Regions from separate parts of the Caballeronia sp. PC1 genome, predicted to be linked through region 1. Evidence: predicted binding sites of a transcription regulator. Region 1 holds the regulator's gene; the other holds the start of a gene.
What was found. The regulator LexA, encoded in region 1, represses DNA repair genes until DNA is damaged. The targets are predictions, from matches to a motif close to ACTGTATNNNNATACAGT.

Region 1 (3,359 bases):
GTAACGCGCATCGCCGGCGCCGTGCCGATAGGTGACGACGAACGTGTTGAAGTCCCTGTACCCGGCGGTGGTCTGCGGCGGCTCGGCAGGCGCCTGTTGCGCGGTCGCGACGCCGGAGGAAGGCGCGTTCGCCGCTGCGTTGTCGTGCGGCGCTGCGCTGTCGCCCGCGGGCGGCGGACGCTCGCCGGGATCGCCGCGCGGCGGAATGCCGTTCAGAATGGCAGCGACGCCGTCCGGCGTCGCGTACGAATCCACCAAAGGACCGACGAGCGCCGCGCCGATCATCGCACCGATGATTGCAAGCGGATTGCCGCTCTTCTGGATATCGATGCGGCGCGTGAGCAGCGCGGCGACCTGGTCCTTGAGGCTCGCGCGAAGCGCGGGAAAATCCACGTATTGATTGACGGTCTGCGCATCGCGCGCATCGGCTGCGCGCTTGACGCGATTCAATGCGATATACGGCGACGCATAAACGAAACCGAGCGCCGCGACGAGAACCAGAACGACGAGCGCGGTGAGAACAGATCGGGAAGTGCGTGACATGCGGCGGCGAAGCCTCTCTTGCAGAATGTGATCCGGGATTGACCACGCCGATGCGCGATAAATCCCGGAGCATCGTGCATTCACGCGAGAATGCCGCCCGCGAGCTCCGCGCTTTCCTCGGCGATGCAACGGTCGATCATGCGCGACACTTCATCGATCTTGCCGACCAGAATGACGCGCGATTGCCCGCGATAGACCCGCACCGGTGCGCGTTGAGCGGGCTCCGCGTGCACACCGCTGTTCAACGACACGCGCGCGAAAGCCGGCTGGCGGGACGGCAGCGCGGGCATGTCGTCGAAGAGATCCGGCGTGGTTTCGGCGCGCGGCATGCCGCACGCGATCAGCGTGCGCAGATGGCGCAGGCGGCCGAATTGACGGAAGGGCAGCAGACGGGCAAAACGTTCCATGATGACTCTCCAGACGATAGGACGCACCGCGGCGCACCGCGCGCGGTGGCCGTCATGCTTGTTGTAGTTGAGACGCCTGAGGGCGTTCGAAGCAGTGTGTGAAGAGAGTTTCCGCTGTCACCGAGACATTTTCTGTCTCTTTGTGACGAGCGAGGCGACATTTATTCTGCCGCCTGCCACTCCCTCCGCTGCCCCGTCAGAACTCGCCCGAACGGATCAAACCGACCGCGATGCCTTCCAGCGCGAAATCGCCGCTGCCGGAGCGCACGAAGATGTTTTCATAGTCCGGGTTCTCGGCAATCAATTCGACGCCGTCCGCCCGGCGCTTCCAGCGCTTCACGGTGACGTCATCGCCAAGACGGGCGACGACGATCTGTCCGTCTTTCGCTTCATTGCGCTTTTGCACCGCGAGCAGATCGCCGTCGAGAATGCCGGCGTCGCGCATCGAAAGGCCGCGAACCTTGAGCAGATAGTCCGGCTTGCTGGAAAAGAGCGCGGGATCGCACGCGTAGTGCTGCGAGATATGCTCCTGCGCGAGGATCGGGCTGCCCGCCGCGACGCGCCCGACCAGCGGCAGCGACAGTTGCATGATGCTCTGATGCGGCAGCGTGAACTGATGCGGCAGATCCTCCGCGCGATCGAGGCGCGACACGTCGCCGAGCAGCCGGATGCCGCGCGACGAGCCCGCCGCCAGCTCGATCACCCCCTTGCGCGCCAGCGCCCGAAGATGTTCCTCAGCCGAGTTCGCCGAACTGAAGCCGAGCTCCGCCGCGATCTCCGCGCGTGTCGGCGGGAAGCCGGTGCGGTCGATCGCGCGCTGGATCAGTTCGAAAACCTGCTGTTGCCGCGCGGTAAGTTTTGATGTTCTGGTCACAGGCTAGGCCCCTGATGCACTGTATGAATGGACAGATCACTGTATTTTTATACAGTATAGCCCACTTTTCAAGCTTTACTTTAAGTTCGACCGTGCGGCCGCGAAGCCGCGTCGCTTCGCGCTTCTTCCACCCAGGAATAAGGTTCTTAGCAGTTTTACGTATAAAAAAGTGAGAAACGATTATTTCTAATCATATAGACCCGTCGATAGACTGATTCCGTCAATTCGATAAGACGGAGAACGGGGAATGCAAAGCATCAACACGGGATTGCGAAGGCTGCTGGCAGCGGCGACGCTCGGCGCGGCGGGCCTGATCATGACTGCACCGGCGCATGCCGACACGTCGTTTCTGAACGTTTCCTACGATCCGACTCGCGAGCTGTATCAAGACTTCAATCAGGCGTTCGCGAAAAAATGGAAGGCCGATACGGGCGAGACGGTGACGTTCAAGCAGTCGCACGGCGGCTCGGGCGGTCAGGCGCGCGCGGTGCTCGACGGCCTGCAGGCCGATGTCGTGACGCTCGCGCTCGCCTACGACATCGACGCGCTCGCGGGCAAGGGCCTCGTCGGCGCGGACTGGCAGAAGCGTCTGCCGGACAATGCGTCGCCCTACACCTCGACGATCGTGTTTCTCGTGCGCAAGGGCAATCCGAAGCACATCAAGGACTGGGACGATCTGGCGAAGCCTGGCGTTTCCATCGTCACGCCGAATCCGAAGACTTCGGGCGGCGCGCGCTGGAACTATCTCGCGGCGTGGGCCTATGCGCAGCACAAGCCGGGCGGCAACGAGCAGACCGCGAAGGACTTCGTCACGAAGCTGTACAAGAACGCGGGCGTGCTCGATTCCGGCGCGCGCGGCGCGACGACGAGCTTCGTGCAGCGCGGGCAGGGCGACGTGCTGATCGCGTGGGAGAACGAGGCGTTCCTGTCGCTCAAGGAGTTCGGCACGGACAAGTTCGAGATCGTGGTGCCTTCGGTGAGCATTCTCGCGGAGCCGCCGGTCGCGGTCGTCGACAAGGTGGTCGACAAGCACGGCACGCGCAAGCTCGCGGAAGCGTATCTCAAGTACCTCTATAGCGACGAAGGCCAGCAGATCGCCGCGCGCAATTTCTATCGTCCGCGCTCGGACAAGGTGCCGGCCGAGCTCACGAAGCAGTTCCCGAAGCTCAAGCTCTACACCATCGACGACACGTTCGGCGGCTGGACCAAGGCGCAGAAGACGCACTTCGCGGACGGCGGCGTGTTCGATTCGATCTATCAACCGCAATAAGCGAACGAAGCGGCGACGCGGCGCATAAGACGCCGCGCCCGCGAGAAGACGCGTCCGACCCCGGCGCGCAAACAAGGATGACTCAAGGATGACGACCCTCACATTCAGGAAGCCGAGCGCGCTTCCCGGGTTCGGCCTGACGATCGGCATCACGGTGGCGTATCTGAGCCTCGTGGTGCTGATTCCGCTTGCCGCGACCTTCGCGAAGACCGCGACGCTCGACTGGGCGCAGTTCGTGCGCGCGGTGACATCGCCGCGCGTGCTG
Region 2 (3,359 bases), on a different contig from region 1:
CAATGCGCCGACTTTCGGTCGCGGCCTTTGTCGCTTTCGTTTGCAACGCCCGCTCGGCATCGGCCAGGCGGGTGCGCTGCTTGAAGAGATCCTGCTCGAGCGCGGTTACCTGTTCGATGTTGAACCGATCAATGAATTCCTTGATCTGACGCTCATCGTCGCTTTGCGGTTCACGGAAAGCGTCTTCCATCCCCTTCGGAATCTTCGCCTTGCTGCCTTCGGCGCGTTCCCAGAACAGGCGCGCGAATTCACGAATGTCCATCTGCGCGCCAAACATCTTCACGTATCGCCGATAGTCAGCTTGAATTTGCGCCGAGTAGCACACTGCCGCCCCCTTCGATGTCGATTCGGTTAGGTTGCCGTACCCGTTGCCTCGCGGCACAGTCTCATCATCTTTTGGACCACGGTGCTCGCATGGTTCAGCCCCATGTCGCCGGTGAAGAGCGCCTGCACGTCTGACTGGCGCACGGCGATGCCAGCCCCTTTCAGATCACGTCGAGCGATTTTGAAGGCCAGTTGGCCGATGCGGATGCGCTCGAGCCAGTGCATCGTGACTAGGTTACGCTTGAGCCAGATGCGGCAGCTCTCCACGACGTGGTCCACGCGCCATTCTTGGGTCAGCGCGTAGGAAGCGGCAACGGTCGCCACCAGAAAGCAGAGTAAATCCGCTCGGGCGCCTGTCAGTTCGTCAATATCGGGTTTGCTCATCTTATTTCCTGTTCCCAACATACTAACCACTTAATTGCCAACTACCTGCAGGTGCGGACGGGCTCCGGGACTTTCAACGGCAGATCGACCGCCAGTCGCTCCAGCGCAGTCCCATTCCGACGCACGAACCATCGCATCCCGCGCAGTAATGGCGATTGCGCACGCTGTCGTCGACCTGCCAGCGGTTGAAATCATCCACCGACTTCGTCCCGACTGTCCGGCCATTCTCCTTGGCGAAGAATGTCGGCTCGCCCGCTTTGCCACGGGCGACAGCTTCGTCGATCGTCGCGTCGCCGAATGCCTCGCGCAGCTTGACGACGAAGTCGGCGAACTCGGGCATTGGATGTCTCGGGTGCAAGCTTATTGGTCAGGTTTGTCTGCGGCCAGTTAAAAGTGCGCAACGCACTGCTTCGATTTTTGAGCTAAGATACCACTGTATATTTATACAGTATTCTTGCCAGCCCCTTTTACCATGGCCGCTCTGCCTCAAGACATCGCGTCGCTTCACCCCGGGTTGTGGCTCGGCTCTCAACTCGCGCGTGCGTACGGCAAGATCATCGACACCGGCTACGCAGCCCTGTCGGCGGAGCTGCCTGGCGGTGGCTGGCCGATCGGCGCACTGGTGGAGTTGCTGGTTCAGCAGCCGGGGATCGGTGAAATGCGGCTGCTCAAGCCCGCGCTGGTGGCAGCGAGCAAACGGCCGATCGCACTGCTGCAGGCGCCGCACGTGCCGAACAGTCTGGCGTTCGCCTACCTAGGCGTGCCGCTGGACAAACTCATGTTGCTGCGGGCGCCGAAGACGGCGGATGCGCTCTGGTGCGCCGAGCGCGTGCTGAACGCTCGAAGTTGCGGCGCGCTGCTCTTCTGGCAACAGCACGTTCGGTCAGAAGCGTTACGGCGATTGCATCTGGTGGCACAAGCGACCGAAACATTACTGATTCTGGTTCGACCGCTCGCCGCCGCCCAGGATTCGTCGCCCGCGGCGTTACGGCTGGGGGTGCGGCCCGCCGACGGCGGAATCGTCGTCGATGTCATCAAACGAAGAGGTCCAACCCGAACCGACCCACTGTCCATCCACCTCCAACCGACTCCGATTCTGCTCAGCCCTCATGGCCGTGTTCGTCGCCATCTTCCTGCCCCGGCTTTCGCTGGAGGTCTTCCGTCCGAGATGGTCATCTCCGACTGAACACGGCTGCGTGGTGCTCGAGCGTGACAAGGTGATCGTGCTGGATCAGGCAGCCAGAGACGCAGGGGTGATGGTGGGGATGAAGCGCGGTGGCGTCACGACACTCGCGGCCGACGCGCTGATGCATGACCGCAGCCCCGAGCGCGAGCTCGATATGCAACGCGAAGTCGCTTTCGCGCTGCTGCGCTTCTCGCCTCAAGTCGCCGTGCGCGAGGAAGAAACCGTCGTCGTCGACGTGACAGCAAGTCTGCGACTCTTCGGCGGCATCGTGCAGGTCTGTCGACAGATTCGAGAGACAGTCAAAGCCATCGGCGTCACCGCCCGCATGAGCGTCGCCCCTACGGGTCAAGGCGCGTGGCTGCTTGCCAAGCGTGGTCGCCGGCGCGTGCTCAAGATGAGTTCGCTCGAACGCTATCTGGGCGAGCTGCCCTTTATGGTTGTCCCCGAAGCTCGCTCCTTCGGCGACTGGTTCAACGGCCTCGGTTGCCGAGTGCTCAACGATATTCGACGCCTGCCGCGTGCAGGTCTCAAAAAGAGGTGTGGCGTGGATTTACTGGATTCGCTTGACCGCGCCTACGGCCTGTCGCCCGAACTCTACGAATGGCTGGAGTTGCCGCCGTCCTTTAGCGCGCGTACCGAACTGCCCGATCGCGTCGAGCATGCCGAAGCCATTCTTTTCTCCGCGCGGCGACTGATCTTGCAGCTGTGTGGCTGGTTGAGCGCGCAGCAGCTCGCGCTCACGCAGGCGACCATCACGCTCGAGCACGAGCGCGGCCGCCAGGCCATCGAGCCGACAGTCTTCGAGATTGCACTCGCGGAACCCACATGGCACGAGGAACATCTTGTTCGCCTGCTCAAGGAGCGACTCGGGCGCGTCGAACTCGAAGCGGCCGTCATTGCGCTCCGACTCACGGCATCGAAAGTACAACCCGCTGAGCCGCCCAGCGACTCGCTTTTCCCCGATCCGGGAGGTTCCGCGCAGGACCACAATCGCCTCCTCGAACTGCTGGTGGCTCGCTTGGGTGCGGAGAATGTGCTGCGGCCAGCGCCGACATCGGATCATCGACCCGAACAGGCGAATCAATGGCTGCCGGTGCAGGCCACGACCAAAGCATGCCCGCCTCCCGACGAGCTTCCGCGGCCGACGTGGTTGCTGGATACGCCCGTACGGTTGATGATCAAAAATCACCGACCGTTCTATGGCTCGCCCCTCAAGCTCGTCTCGACGGGCGAGCGTATCGAAGCAGGCTGGCACGACGGAGCGCTGGTCACGCGCGACTACTATGTCGCGCAAGCCACCGATCAGAGTTGCTACTGGATCTACCGTGAACGACCAAGCGTGAAAACCGAAGAAGTCCGCTGGTTTCTTCATGGGTTGTTCGGATAACGGGTGTCGCCGTGGATCTCTTCTCGTCGGCCCTACCCGATTACGCCGAGCTTTTCGCGTTCACGAACTTTTCGTTCC

Region 2: the regulator LexA is predicted to act here: its motif matches at 1,141-1,158, upstream of imuA (translesion DNA synthesis-associated protein ImuA).

Annotation. Positions count from the first base shown of each region.
Region 1 covers NZ_JAJUBH010000001.1:1,261,328-1,264,686, reverse strand. Annotated here, with positions in the region: gene LY284_RS06015 (DUF2939 domain-containing protein) at 1-543, opposite strand, end outside; gene LY284_RS06010 (hypothetical protein) at 624-950, opposite strand; gene lexA (transcriptional repressor LexA) at 1,147-1,824, opposite strand; gene LY284_RS06000 (sulfate ABC transporter substrate-binding protein) at 2,072-3,094, shown strand; gene cysT (sulfate ABC transporter permease subunit CysT) at 3,183-3,359, shown strand, end outside.
Region 2 covers NZ_JAJUBH010000004.1:577,557-580,915, reverse strand. Annotated here, with positions in the region: gene LY284_RS36060 (SOS response-associated peptidase family protein) at 1-325, opposite strand, end outside; gene LY284_RS36055 (hypothetical protein) at 352-708, opposite strand; gene LY284_RS36050 (hypothetical protein) at 782-1,048, opposite strand; gene imuA (translesion DNA synthesis-associated protein ImuA) at 1,181-1,894, shown strand; gene LY284_RS36040 (DNA polymerase Y family protein) at 1,818-3,281, shown strand; gene LY284_RS36035 (error-prone DNA polymerase) at 3,293-3,359, shown strand, end outside.